DNA from 3 places in the Yaniella soli genome. Region 3 is predicted to be linked to each of the others. Evidence: riboswitches for the same ligand, from Rfam matches in the RefSeq annotation. Region 3 holds a riboswitch; each other region holds the start of a gene.
What was found. A riboswitch is a leader RNA that binds a small molecule or an ion and turns the genes downstream of it on or off. The one in region 3 is predicted to bind S-adenosylmethionine.
Positions count from the first base shown of each region.

Region 1: linked by a shared signal. The riboswitch ahead of ACYVJT_RS06990 (methionine ABC transporter ATP-binding protein) and the one ahead of ACYVJT_RS04790 (acyl-CoA dehydrogenase family protein) in region 3 are both predicted to bind S-adenosylmethionine.
Region 2: linked by a shared signal. The riboswitch ahead of ACYVJT_RS10670 (flavin reductase family protein) and the one ahead of ACYVJT_RS04790 (acyl-CoA dehydrogenase family protein) in region 3 are both predicted to bind S-adenosylmethionine.

Region 1 is NZ_BAAGSP010000010.1:40,576-43,847, forward strand. It holds gene ACYVJT_RS06985 (methionine ABC transporter permease) at 1-646, opposite strand, end outside; gene ACYVJT_RS06990 (methionine ABC transporter ATP-binding protein) at 646-1,470, opposite strand; SAM riboswitch class I at 1,464-1,575, opposite strand; gene ACYVJT_RS06995 (hypothetical protein) at 1,672-2,109, opposite strand; gene ACYVJT_RS07000 (hypothetical protein) at 2,237-2,362, shown strand; gene ACYVJT_RS07005 (DinB family protein) at 2,359-2,895, opposite strand; gene ACYVJT_RS07010 (FAD-dependent monooxygenase) at 2,931-3,272, opposite strand, start outside.
Region 2 is NZ_BAAGSP010000019.1:51,200-54,471, forward strand. It holds gene ACYVJT_RS10660 (cold-shock protein) at 1-173, opposite strand, end outside; gene ACYVJT_RS10665 (RNA-binding S4 domain-containing protein) at 425-793, opposite strand; gene ACYVJT_RS10670 (flavin reductase family protein) at 800-1,336, opposite strand; SAM riboswitch class IV at 1,375-1,498, opposite strand; gene hisD (histidinol dehydrogenase) at 1,547-2,860, opposite strand; gene ACYVJT_RS10680 (mechanosensitive ion channel domain-containing protein) at 2,919-3,272, shown strand, end outside.
Region 3 is NZ_BAAGSP010000006.1:79,245-82,516, forward strand. It holds gene ACYVJT_RS04780 (MFS transporter) at 1-539, shown strand, start outside; gene ACYVJT_RS04785 (queuosine precursor transporter) at 648-1,343, shown strand; SAM riboswitch class IV at 1,407-1,523, shown strand; gene ACYVJT_RS04790 (acyl-CoA dehydrogenase family protein) at 1,575-2,849, shown strand; gene ACYVJT_RS04795 (SRPBCC domain-containing protein) at 2,881-3,272, shown strand, end outside.

The DNA of each region.
Region 1 (3,272 bases), on a different contig from region 3:
CCACGCGGGCAAGGGAGTTTCCACCCCACTGCACGGCGCTGACGAGCAGCACCATCAGGACGACGGCAACGAACATGACCACGGTTTCGTAGCGGTAGTAGCCGTAACGGATGGCGAAGTCGCCGATGCCACCGCCTCCCACAAGACCGACCATGGCTGAGTAAGAAATGAAGCTCACGGTGGTAATGGTGATTGATCCGATAATGCCCGGACGGGCATCGACCAGCAGCACGTTGCGGATGATCTGGCGGCGGGTCGCGCCCATCGCCCGGGATGCCTCGACCGCACCGGCACCCAGCTGGCTGATGTTTTGTTCAACCAGCCGTGCGAAGTATGGGATCGCGTTGATCGTGAGCGGAACAATCGCTGCGGCAGTCCCCACGGTGGTTCCCACCAGCAGTCGGGTCAGCGGGATGATGGCGATCAACAAGATGAGAAACGGAAACGACCGCAACATGTTGACGAGTCCGCTGACAACAGCATGCAGTTTTGGTTGTGGTGCGATCGAACCGGGAGCATGCACGAATAACCAGATACCCAGCGGGGTGCCCAGCAGCACCGCGACCGGGATGGCGACGCCGATCATCGCAAACGTTTCTAACATCGCTTGGATCAGTTCGGGGTTGAGCTCTGCAATACGTTGCATTAGACGCGACCTCCCACTGCCAATTCGGCGGTTGAGGCCTCATCGACGTCATGCTGCTGTCGGCGGTCGACGTGTATGCCGTCAGATACCAGGTAGCGGCCGATCGCAGTGGTGGGTTCGAAGGTTTTATCCTGTAAACGTTTGGCTGCGAAGCGTTCGACGATTCGTCCGGATTCCATCACAGCCACGTGGTCGGTCAGCGCTTTGATGACTTCCATTTCGTGGGTCACCACCACAACGGTGATGCCCAGCTCCCGATTGATGTCCGCCAGATATTGCAGCACGGTGGCCGTGGTGAATGGATCTAACGCCGAAGTCGGCTCATCGCACAACAAAACCCGAGGCCGAGTAGCCAACGCGCGGGCAATCGCCACCCGTTGTTGTTGTCCACCGGATAGTTTTGCCGGATACACCGTGGCCTTGTCCGAGATGTCGATGATTTCGAGGGCTTCTGCCACACGAACACGGCGGTCATGTGCCTTGGCGACGCCGGCGAACTTCAGCGACAGCTCCACGTTTTGGGCAACCGTGAGGTTATTGACGAGATTGAAGCCCTGGAAAATCATGCCAATTTGATGGCGGGCCTGGCGCAGTTCCTCGTCGGATAGTTCCATGAGATCAACGCCGTCGATGATCACCTCGCCGGAGGTGGGGCGCTCCAGTAGGTTGATGTTGCGTAGCAGCGTGGATTTGCCGGCACCAGAAAAACCGATAATGCCTTGGATACTTCCACGGTCAATTTCCAGGCTGACATCGTCAACTGCAGTGACCGGATCATTGCCACCAGTAGTAAAAGTGGTCGATAAATTACGCAGAGAAATCATTGAATCACTCCATTGTTCCTGGCGTTAGCACCGTCCTACACCAAAACAGTGGAGGGGTTGCTGCGACGTCTACGAGCCAGATCTCTCAGTCGCTCTGAATGGTTTACCCTGTATACATTATGTGCACCGCAGCCGAAAGTGCAAAAACCACAGCAATTCGCGGTCATAAAAAGTCACGTACGTGACCCAATTCGGCACTGTTTACACGGCTGGCGCGCCCAACGCAGAAAATAGGCCCAGGGCACCGACGATCAGTAACGTCGTCCCGCCCAGCAACCCGCACCAGAAACTCCGGGCCGCCGCACGGTCTGGCACGAGAGCCGCCATCACGCCGATCGCCGTCGTGAGCACACCGGTCAGCGCAAAACTTGGTTGCGCGAAGACCCATGCCAACGGAATGAAGTGAATACCGACGACGGTGAGGATCAGCGGGGCAAACAGATCCTTCCGACCCCTTCGAGCTGCCAAGACCATCAGCACGATGATCACCGCGACCTCGAGCCAGAAGGTGACGATGTACGCGATGAAGGCCGATCCGCCAACTGTAATTGCCGTGGAACCTTCCCAATGGAGCACGGCGAGCGGGATGCCGAAACCAGCGAGCATGGCACCGCCGAGTTGCAAAACGGCCAACACCACACGCCACATCCAGTGTTTGAGGTGTCGAACATGAGTGCCCCTCGTCACCAACCGCACCAAACTGTGCCCTACACCACTTCAGTCACGTGGCCTGCTGCGGAGCGTGCTGACGTAATAGAATACAAGTATGAGCAAAGAATCGGTCGACGGAGACCAGATCTCTGACGAACAAATTCAACGGTGGGCCGACGAAGCGGAGGCCGGGTACGAGGTCGAAGAACTTCGCCGGTGCGGGCGTCCTGCGGTTGCTTAACCTTTGACGTCGTGGAGGTGGTGCTCCATCTCATGGCCAATGTAGAGGCACAGCGTGGCGATGGTGAATTCGAAACCATCGGAGCGTCGGCCCGGTAACTCCCACTGCTCGCGTTCCACCGTATCGACCAGGTCAGCCGTTGACTGTGCCTTGAGCGTGAGCTCGCCCAACACGGTTTGACTGTCCGCCTTCCAGTATTCTCGGCGCACAGCTTCGGCGTCGCCATCGAAGTCCGCTAGATCCGGGTTGTGCTGGTGCAGCATGGTCTCAACCCGCTGCTGAAGCACCGTGATCATGTCACGGACGTGGCACGCGTACTCGACCGGCGACCAGACCGGTTCCGAAGGCCGCTGCGTAGCGTCGACTCGTTGAAGCACCGGGCGCCACCGTGCTGCGGCTGAGCGCAGCCGATCACCCATCAGATTCGGCGCGAACGGCTGAAACCCGCATTCGGTGCACCCCTGATCGATCACGAAGGTCCAGTCACGGTCGTCACCAGGTACCTCTGGCGGTGGCATCATATTCGTCGTCATGGTTCAACGCTACCCTAACGCGTCCGGCGGGGCATCTAGCTGGTCAGAAACTTCGCGAAGTACTCGTCGAATGCTTCAAACTCGTCCAGGGGCAGCACGTGCCCAATGTACTGATCCGGACGTACGATGACGACGGCGCCGCGTGCGCGGTCGATCTCGCGTAGATCGTAGATGTCCTTGGTGGCTTCCACCCCGGGAATGTTGCCCAGCAGCATCCCGTTGGTCTGTTCGGCCGAGAAGACCTTTTCGTAGTCGGTGAGCCCGAACTTGCCCTTTGACGGTTGTACGAGCGCCGGTACCGCGTTGATGTCGACGTCGTGATGCGTTTGTTGCGTGACGGCATAGACATCGAAAAGCGAGTCCATGTCAGTACCTTC
Region 2 (3,272 bases), on a different contig from region 3:
CCCTCGGAGGCGAGATATTCGACCTGTTGTCCCTCTTCGAGCTTGCGGAAACCGGTCTGGACAATACCGGTATGGTGGACGAATACGTCCTGTGACGCGTCGTCGGGGGTGATAAAGCCGTAGCCTTTCTCGGCGTTGAACCACTTGATGGTTCCGGTCTGTCGAGCTGACATCAAAAATGTCCCATTTCTTGTCGCGTCTGCCAAATGCAAAAAGGTGCGTGCACCACCGATAAAAGTTTACGCCACTGGTTAATTTTTCGCTTGCTGAGCGGCTGTGTACAAAGAAAATCCCGCTGCCAAATGAAAGGGGATCATCTAGCAGCGGGATTACAACATCACTCGCACCTTGAAGAGGTACTTATCAGTCTAATAATTCTTGTTTGATATTGCCCGAACGTTAGCTGTGAACTTCCTGGGTGTATTTATTGGCTGCTGTAGCCGCGCAATTTGTCGAGTTCACGACGTTCTTTTTTGGTGGGGCGTCCGGCGCCGCGCTCGCGTCTGGGCACAGCCATGAGATAGCGAGGGATCGGCTCGGGCGAGTGGTCAGTGTAGTGCTTGATGGCCACCGGGTGGCCGACGCGCTTTTCGAGGAGTCCGGTCACTTCGATGATGCGTTCCCGGCCCGGCTGGCGAAACGTGACAGTTTGACCAACCCTGAGCTTATGTGAGGGCTTGACTGGCTCGCCATCGACCTTAATCTTCCCGCCCTTGACTGCGGTGTTTGCTGCTGAGCGAGTTTTGAAGAGCCGAACAGCGTGCAACCAAACATCAACACGAACAAATTCCATAGGGCGTTAGTGGTCCCGGATATTGCGGAACTGGGATTTGTGAAAGACCAATGGTTCGATGATGTTTGTGAAATCGGCCAGGTTATGCACTTCTAGAAGGGCTACGAGGTGATCACCGGCAGGAAATTCGCCGTAGACGGATGTTTCTAACCACAGTGCCGCATCGGCAACCAAGATAGCGTCGTTGCTCGTCTGGGTTTCAAGATGGGCGAAACGGTCGGTGCCCTTGGCTGCCATCTGGCGTGCGATGGTACCTTGACCTTCGCCCAGGATGGAGATGCCAATTCGGTGGGCGTCACGAAGCAGTGGCCATGTGGCGGAAGTATATTGCACAGCGACTGATACCAGGGGTGGGTCGAGGGAGACTCCCACGGTGAACGAGGACGCAACCATGGCCTGTGGGGTGCCGTCATCGGTGTAACCGGCTAGTGCCGCCACGCCGGAGGGGAACTGCCCGAATGCACTGCGCAATGACAGCGGCGAAATATCGTGGGATAGCTGCGCGGTGGTGTCAACGTCGTTAGCTTGCAAAGCAGTAGTCACAATCATGCCTTAAAGGTTTTGCGCCCGAATGCGCTCGAACGCTGTACTTGCCCGACACGGCGTGTTCCGTGAGGCCAAATCATCACCTGGGGCACCCCACTACAACGTGGGAGGGTTGCCGTCTTACCAGCCAGGGCTACAGTTTGGTAAGAGCTCGTGATTCTGCAGACTAGACTAACGGATTTTTATGACCAGTGACAGTGGACTTTGTCACATTTCGTCAAACCGGTGACGAATTGCGTCGGCGTGAGCGTGGAGCCCTTCGGAGGTAGCCAGTGCCTGAATGCCTTTTGACAGTGGTTCCAAGCCGGTTTTGTCGTAGTGGATGCGTTGTTGCAGGCGTAAGAAGGAGACGGTGTTGAGCCCCGAGGAGAATCGTGCCGTACCGGAAGTCGGCAGCACATGGTTCGAACCGGCAGAATAGTCGCCCAGGGGCACCGGTGCGAAGGCCCCCAGAAAGACCGCTCCGGCGTGGGTGATTTTTTCTAGCACGGCGTCGTTATCTGCGGTCTGGAGTTCGAGATGTTCGGTGGCAATCGCGTTGGTGACTTCAATGGCCTCGTCGAGCGTTTCAACGACGAGTGCGCCAGACTGTTGTCCAGTCAGCGCTTCGCGGATTTGATCTTCCAGTACAGCTCCGGGGACCTGAGCTTCGATTTCGGCCACCACGGCTTCAGCCAGATCCATCGAAGTGGTGACCAGTACCGAAGCCGCGAGTGGGTCGTGTTCGGATTGGGAAATCAGGTCGGCTGCAACCCAGGCTGGATGAGCCGTTTGGTCTGCGAGCACCAAAATTTCGGACGGGCCAGCGACCGCATCGATACCAACCTGACCAAGGAATGCCTGTTTCGCAGCAGCTACATACACATTGCCCGGTCCGGTGATCAGATCGACCGGCGCGCACACGGTGTTGCCGGCGTCGTCATCGGCACCGAGGCCAAACATCGCAATGGCTTGAGCCCCGCCGGTGGCATACACTTCCTCAACGCCTAGCAGCTGGCAAGCAGCCAGGATGACGGGGTGGGGGAGTCCGTCAAAATCGGTCTGCGGAGGCGAGGTCACTGCGATGGATGGCACCCCGGCGGCCTGGGCCGGCACGACATTCATGATGACCGATGAAGGGTACACCGCACGGCCACCGGGAACATAGAGACCAACGCGTTGGATGGGGAGCCAGTGATTTTCGACGCGGGCGCCATCCGCTAGTGGCACAACTGTGTCTGGTGGCAATTGCGCGTCGTGGACGGCGCGGGCGCGGGCGATGGACTCTTCTAGCGCAACGCGAACATCACTCTCGAGTTCTTCCAAAGCCCGGTCCATTGCGGAGGTGGGCACGCGCAGGGTCTGCGGGCGCAGACCATCGAAGCGTTCGGTCAGTTCTAAAACTGCCGTGGCGCCACCGTGTCGTACCTGGTCAATGATAGGTTCCACGACGGCCGAAGCATCGGCAACTTCGAGTTTGGCACGCGGCATCACGGTGGCCGGATCATAGGTGGTATTGCGCAAATCTGCGATGTTCAGCATGACTGTTAGTGTAGCGGTTTTCAGCTTTAATTAAGATCGTGCTGACAGGATGGAGCCCATGTTGCAATTAGGAACCGAAGAGGGACCGGCGGAGCCGACCGAATCGCCCTCGTTACCAAATGTTGAAGAAGCTGTACCCGAAAATGTGCAGGATTCGGCTCTTGAAAATATTGACGCGCTGGGTCCAATAGTCGGTGTGTCATTGAACATCGCCATTGGTGCCCTGGTGGGAGTGGTACTCACAGCGATTGTGGCACTCGTGGTGCGCTTCGTGCTGCGTCGACGTCCACGGCTGCGGTCGCACCTGAAGACAGTGCTCGGGCCGGCCTTCGTCGCGATGTTCTTTTTGGGTGCCCGCATTGGACTCGAGCTGTCCGGTCAAGAAATCTCCGGTTACCAGGTGCTGGCGTTC
Region 3 (3,272 bases):
CCACAATTTTCGGCGAGGTAACCTTGGCCTCCGCGATCGATGTGGCCATCATCATCGGTATCGCAACCGCGATTGTCGGTGGGCTCAATGGGATCGCGAACGTCGTGACCGGTCTGCTGCTGCAACGCGGCCATCCACCGCGCCGACTGCTGGTCATCGGGTTGGCCACGATGGCCATCACCTCCACGGTGGTGTTCGCCCCAGATTGGAGCACCGTGCCAGGCAACATCGTGTGGGCACTACTGGCCGCAGGTGTGTTCTCTTTTGCTGGCGCCCTGGTCCCGACGACCGTGACGCGACAAGCCGTCGACATTGCGCCACCGGGTGGCTCACCGGCCGCAGTCATCGGGCTGATCACCCAAATGTTCAACCTCGCGAACTTTTTCGGGCCCGTTGTGCTGTCGGCCATTGCTTCGGCGGCCGATGGTTGGCACCTTTCCTGGACCATGACCGTCACGGCTTCGGTCATCGGCATGGCCATGACCCTGGTCTTTGTGCCCCGCGGCGTCGACCCATTCAAAACCAACGGCCAGTCTTGATTACAATATCCATGAACCATTTCAACGCCAGCTGGGGCAGCAGCTGAGGACGGGGCCGTCGAGGCCGTGACACCGTCGCGAGACAACGTTTGTACGAAGGACGATTTCGTGACTGAAACAACCCATGCCAACCAGCCGAGTGGCAACTATGCCCCGGTTGGCACCCACATTTACCCGGTCCTGTTTGCCATCATGGCCGTGGTGCTGATCCTGTCAAACATCGGTGCTGCCAAAGGGGTCCAGTTCGGGCCGCTTTTGACCGACGGCGGCTTCTTCCTCTTTCCAGTGGCCTACATCGTCGGCGACATCATCTCCGAGGTCTACGGGTTCAAAGCCTCCCGCAGGGTCATCTACTCGACCTTCATACTGTCTGCGTTCGCCTCGCTGACCTACTGGATCATTATCGTCTTGCCGCCGGCCGAATTTTACGATGGTCAAGAGGCTCTGGTCAGGACGCTCGGGCCGGTCCCGCTGATCGTATTGGCCTCCCTGGTCGGTTTTCTCATGGGCCAACTGTCGAACGCGTGGATTATGGTGGCGATGAAACGCCGCAGCGGAGAACGGTATCTCTTTGGGCGCATCGCCGTGTCCACCCTGGTCGGAGAACTCTTAGACACCATCGCGTTTTCGGCCATCGCTGCAACGGTGATCGGCATCGAAACCTTTGGCCAATACCTCGTCTTCGTGCTGATCGGGTGGGTTTGGAAATTCATGGTCGAAATCGTGCTGGCCCCCGTCACCATGTGGATTATCCGCAAAATCAAAACCGCCGAGCCCAATTATGGTGTGCTCACCGATGCCTAATACTACGTAATATGTCATGTCACTTTGCCGAGGCGTCGCGAATGTGGTTAGCTAAGTCACCAGAATCACGAGTGCTGATCTTCTAAGCCCTGGCTGATCAGCCAGCAACCCTCTTGCCTATAGTGGGGTGCTCCAGGTGATGATTCGGCTGAGTCCAACCGTTCTCAGCAAGTATGGCGCCGCACGTGGACGACGTTCTGCCGACGCCACGATCATCTGTAGGAGTCTGACATGACACAGACCGTTGCTACACCCGTCGTCAACAGTACCGACGCGACCATCGCCGAACTCTGGGAGCAGCTGGACCCGGTATTCGATGACATTCTGGCCTCCGCACCAACCCGCGATGCCGCCGGCGGCATCGATACGGCACCGGTTGAAAAGCTTCGCGCAGCCGGCTTTACGCGGTTACGCGTCCCGCAAGCCTATGGCGGGTACGGTCTGTCGCTGCCGCAAGCCTATACATTCTTCGTCGCGCTCGCCGCCGCCGATTCCAACCTTGCCCAAGCCCTCCGTGCGCACTGGAGTTTCGTTGAGGACGTCTTGAGCCGCACCGATGAACACGCAGCGTTCATCCACCGGTGGCTCACCCGATTGGGTGCCGGTGACATCATTGGCAACGCCATTACCGAACGCGGCAACGCACACGGTACCACCGCAACGCGACTGACACATCATGACGGTCAGTGGAAACTCGATGGCACCAAATACTATTCGACCGGCACCGGGTATGCGGATTGGATTGCTGTGGCAGCCACCGGAGACGACGACGAGCCGGTTTCATTGGCCCTGCCTGCCGATGCCTCCGGGGTGCACATCGTTGATGACTGGGATGGTTTCGGGCAGCGGCTCACCGCCTCGGGGACGACTACGTTCAGCGACGTAACCGTTGATGCAACAGAGATTTTCCCGGCCGGTCTCGGGCTGGAATCGGGGGATCGCACGGCCTATGGTCAGGCCGCCTGGCAAACCGTGCATCTGGCCACCCTGGTCGGCATCGCCAAAGCTGTGCTGCGCGACGGTACCGCCTACGTCCAGAGCCGGACTCGCACGTTCAGCCACGGTGCAGCGGGTACAGTGCGTTATGATCCGCAAGTGCTGCAGTTACTGGGCGAGCTCAGTGCGCAGGTCGCTGGAATCGAAACCATCTTCCACGCGATTCCACCGGTGCTAGCCGAACACTTTGCTGCCGATGCCGCCGGTGACCAGGTACCCGAAGCTGCCATCGATGAGTTGTATGCGCAGGTGTATCAGGCCCAACAGGTCATCGCCCCGGTCACGCTCGAAGTGGCAACCAAGATTTTTGAAGTTGGTGGCGCGTCCGCAACATCGCAGGCCCGGGCTTTCGACCGCCACTGGCGCAACGCCCGGGTGCTGGCCAGCCACAACCCGCTGATCTATCGGGCGCGCATTCTCGGCGACTACCTGGTCAATGGTGTTTCACCGGAACGAAAATACACGGTGGGCCAAGCAGAGTCCTCACGTCCTGGGTCGGGATCCTCTTGACTTCCTGCATGGCCAGGGCCATTCTGTAGCAATGGATGCAGTCTCGCAAAGGTCAACACTTGTCCACGACACCGTTCGCCTCGAACAACTGGTCGTGGCACCCCTGTCGGCGGTCTGGCAGGCCTATGCTGAGACGGCCGTGCGAAGCCAGTGGTCCGTGCCCGCGGGCCAATCCATGGTCTTTGACGCAGACGACTTCCACGCGGGAGGGCGTGCCCGTTATCGCTGTGGTACGCCCGGATCGATGGAGTTTCATGGCGTCATCGAGTATCACTTCATCGAGCCCGAAGACACGATCGTGTATACCGAAACGGTTCGCATCGGTGAACAACTCTTGGCTAGCAGTCTGGTCTCCTGGGAATTCATCCAGGAAGTCGACGGTATCTGTGTGGTCGTCACGGATCAGACCACGTCATATGTGGG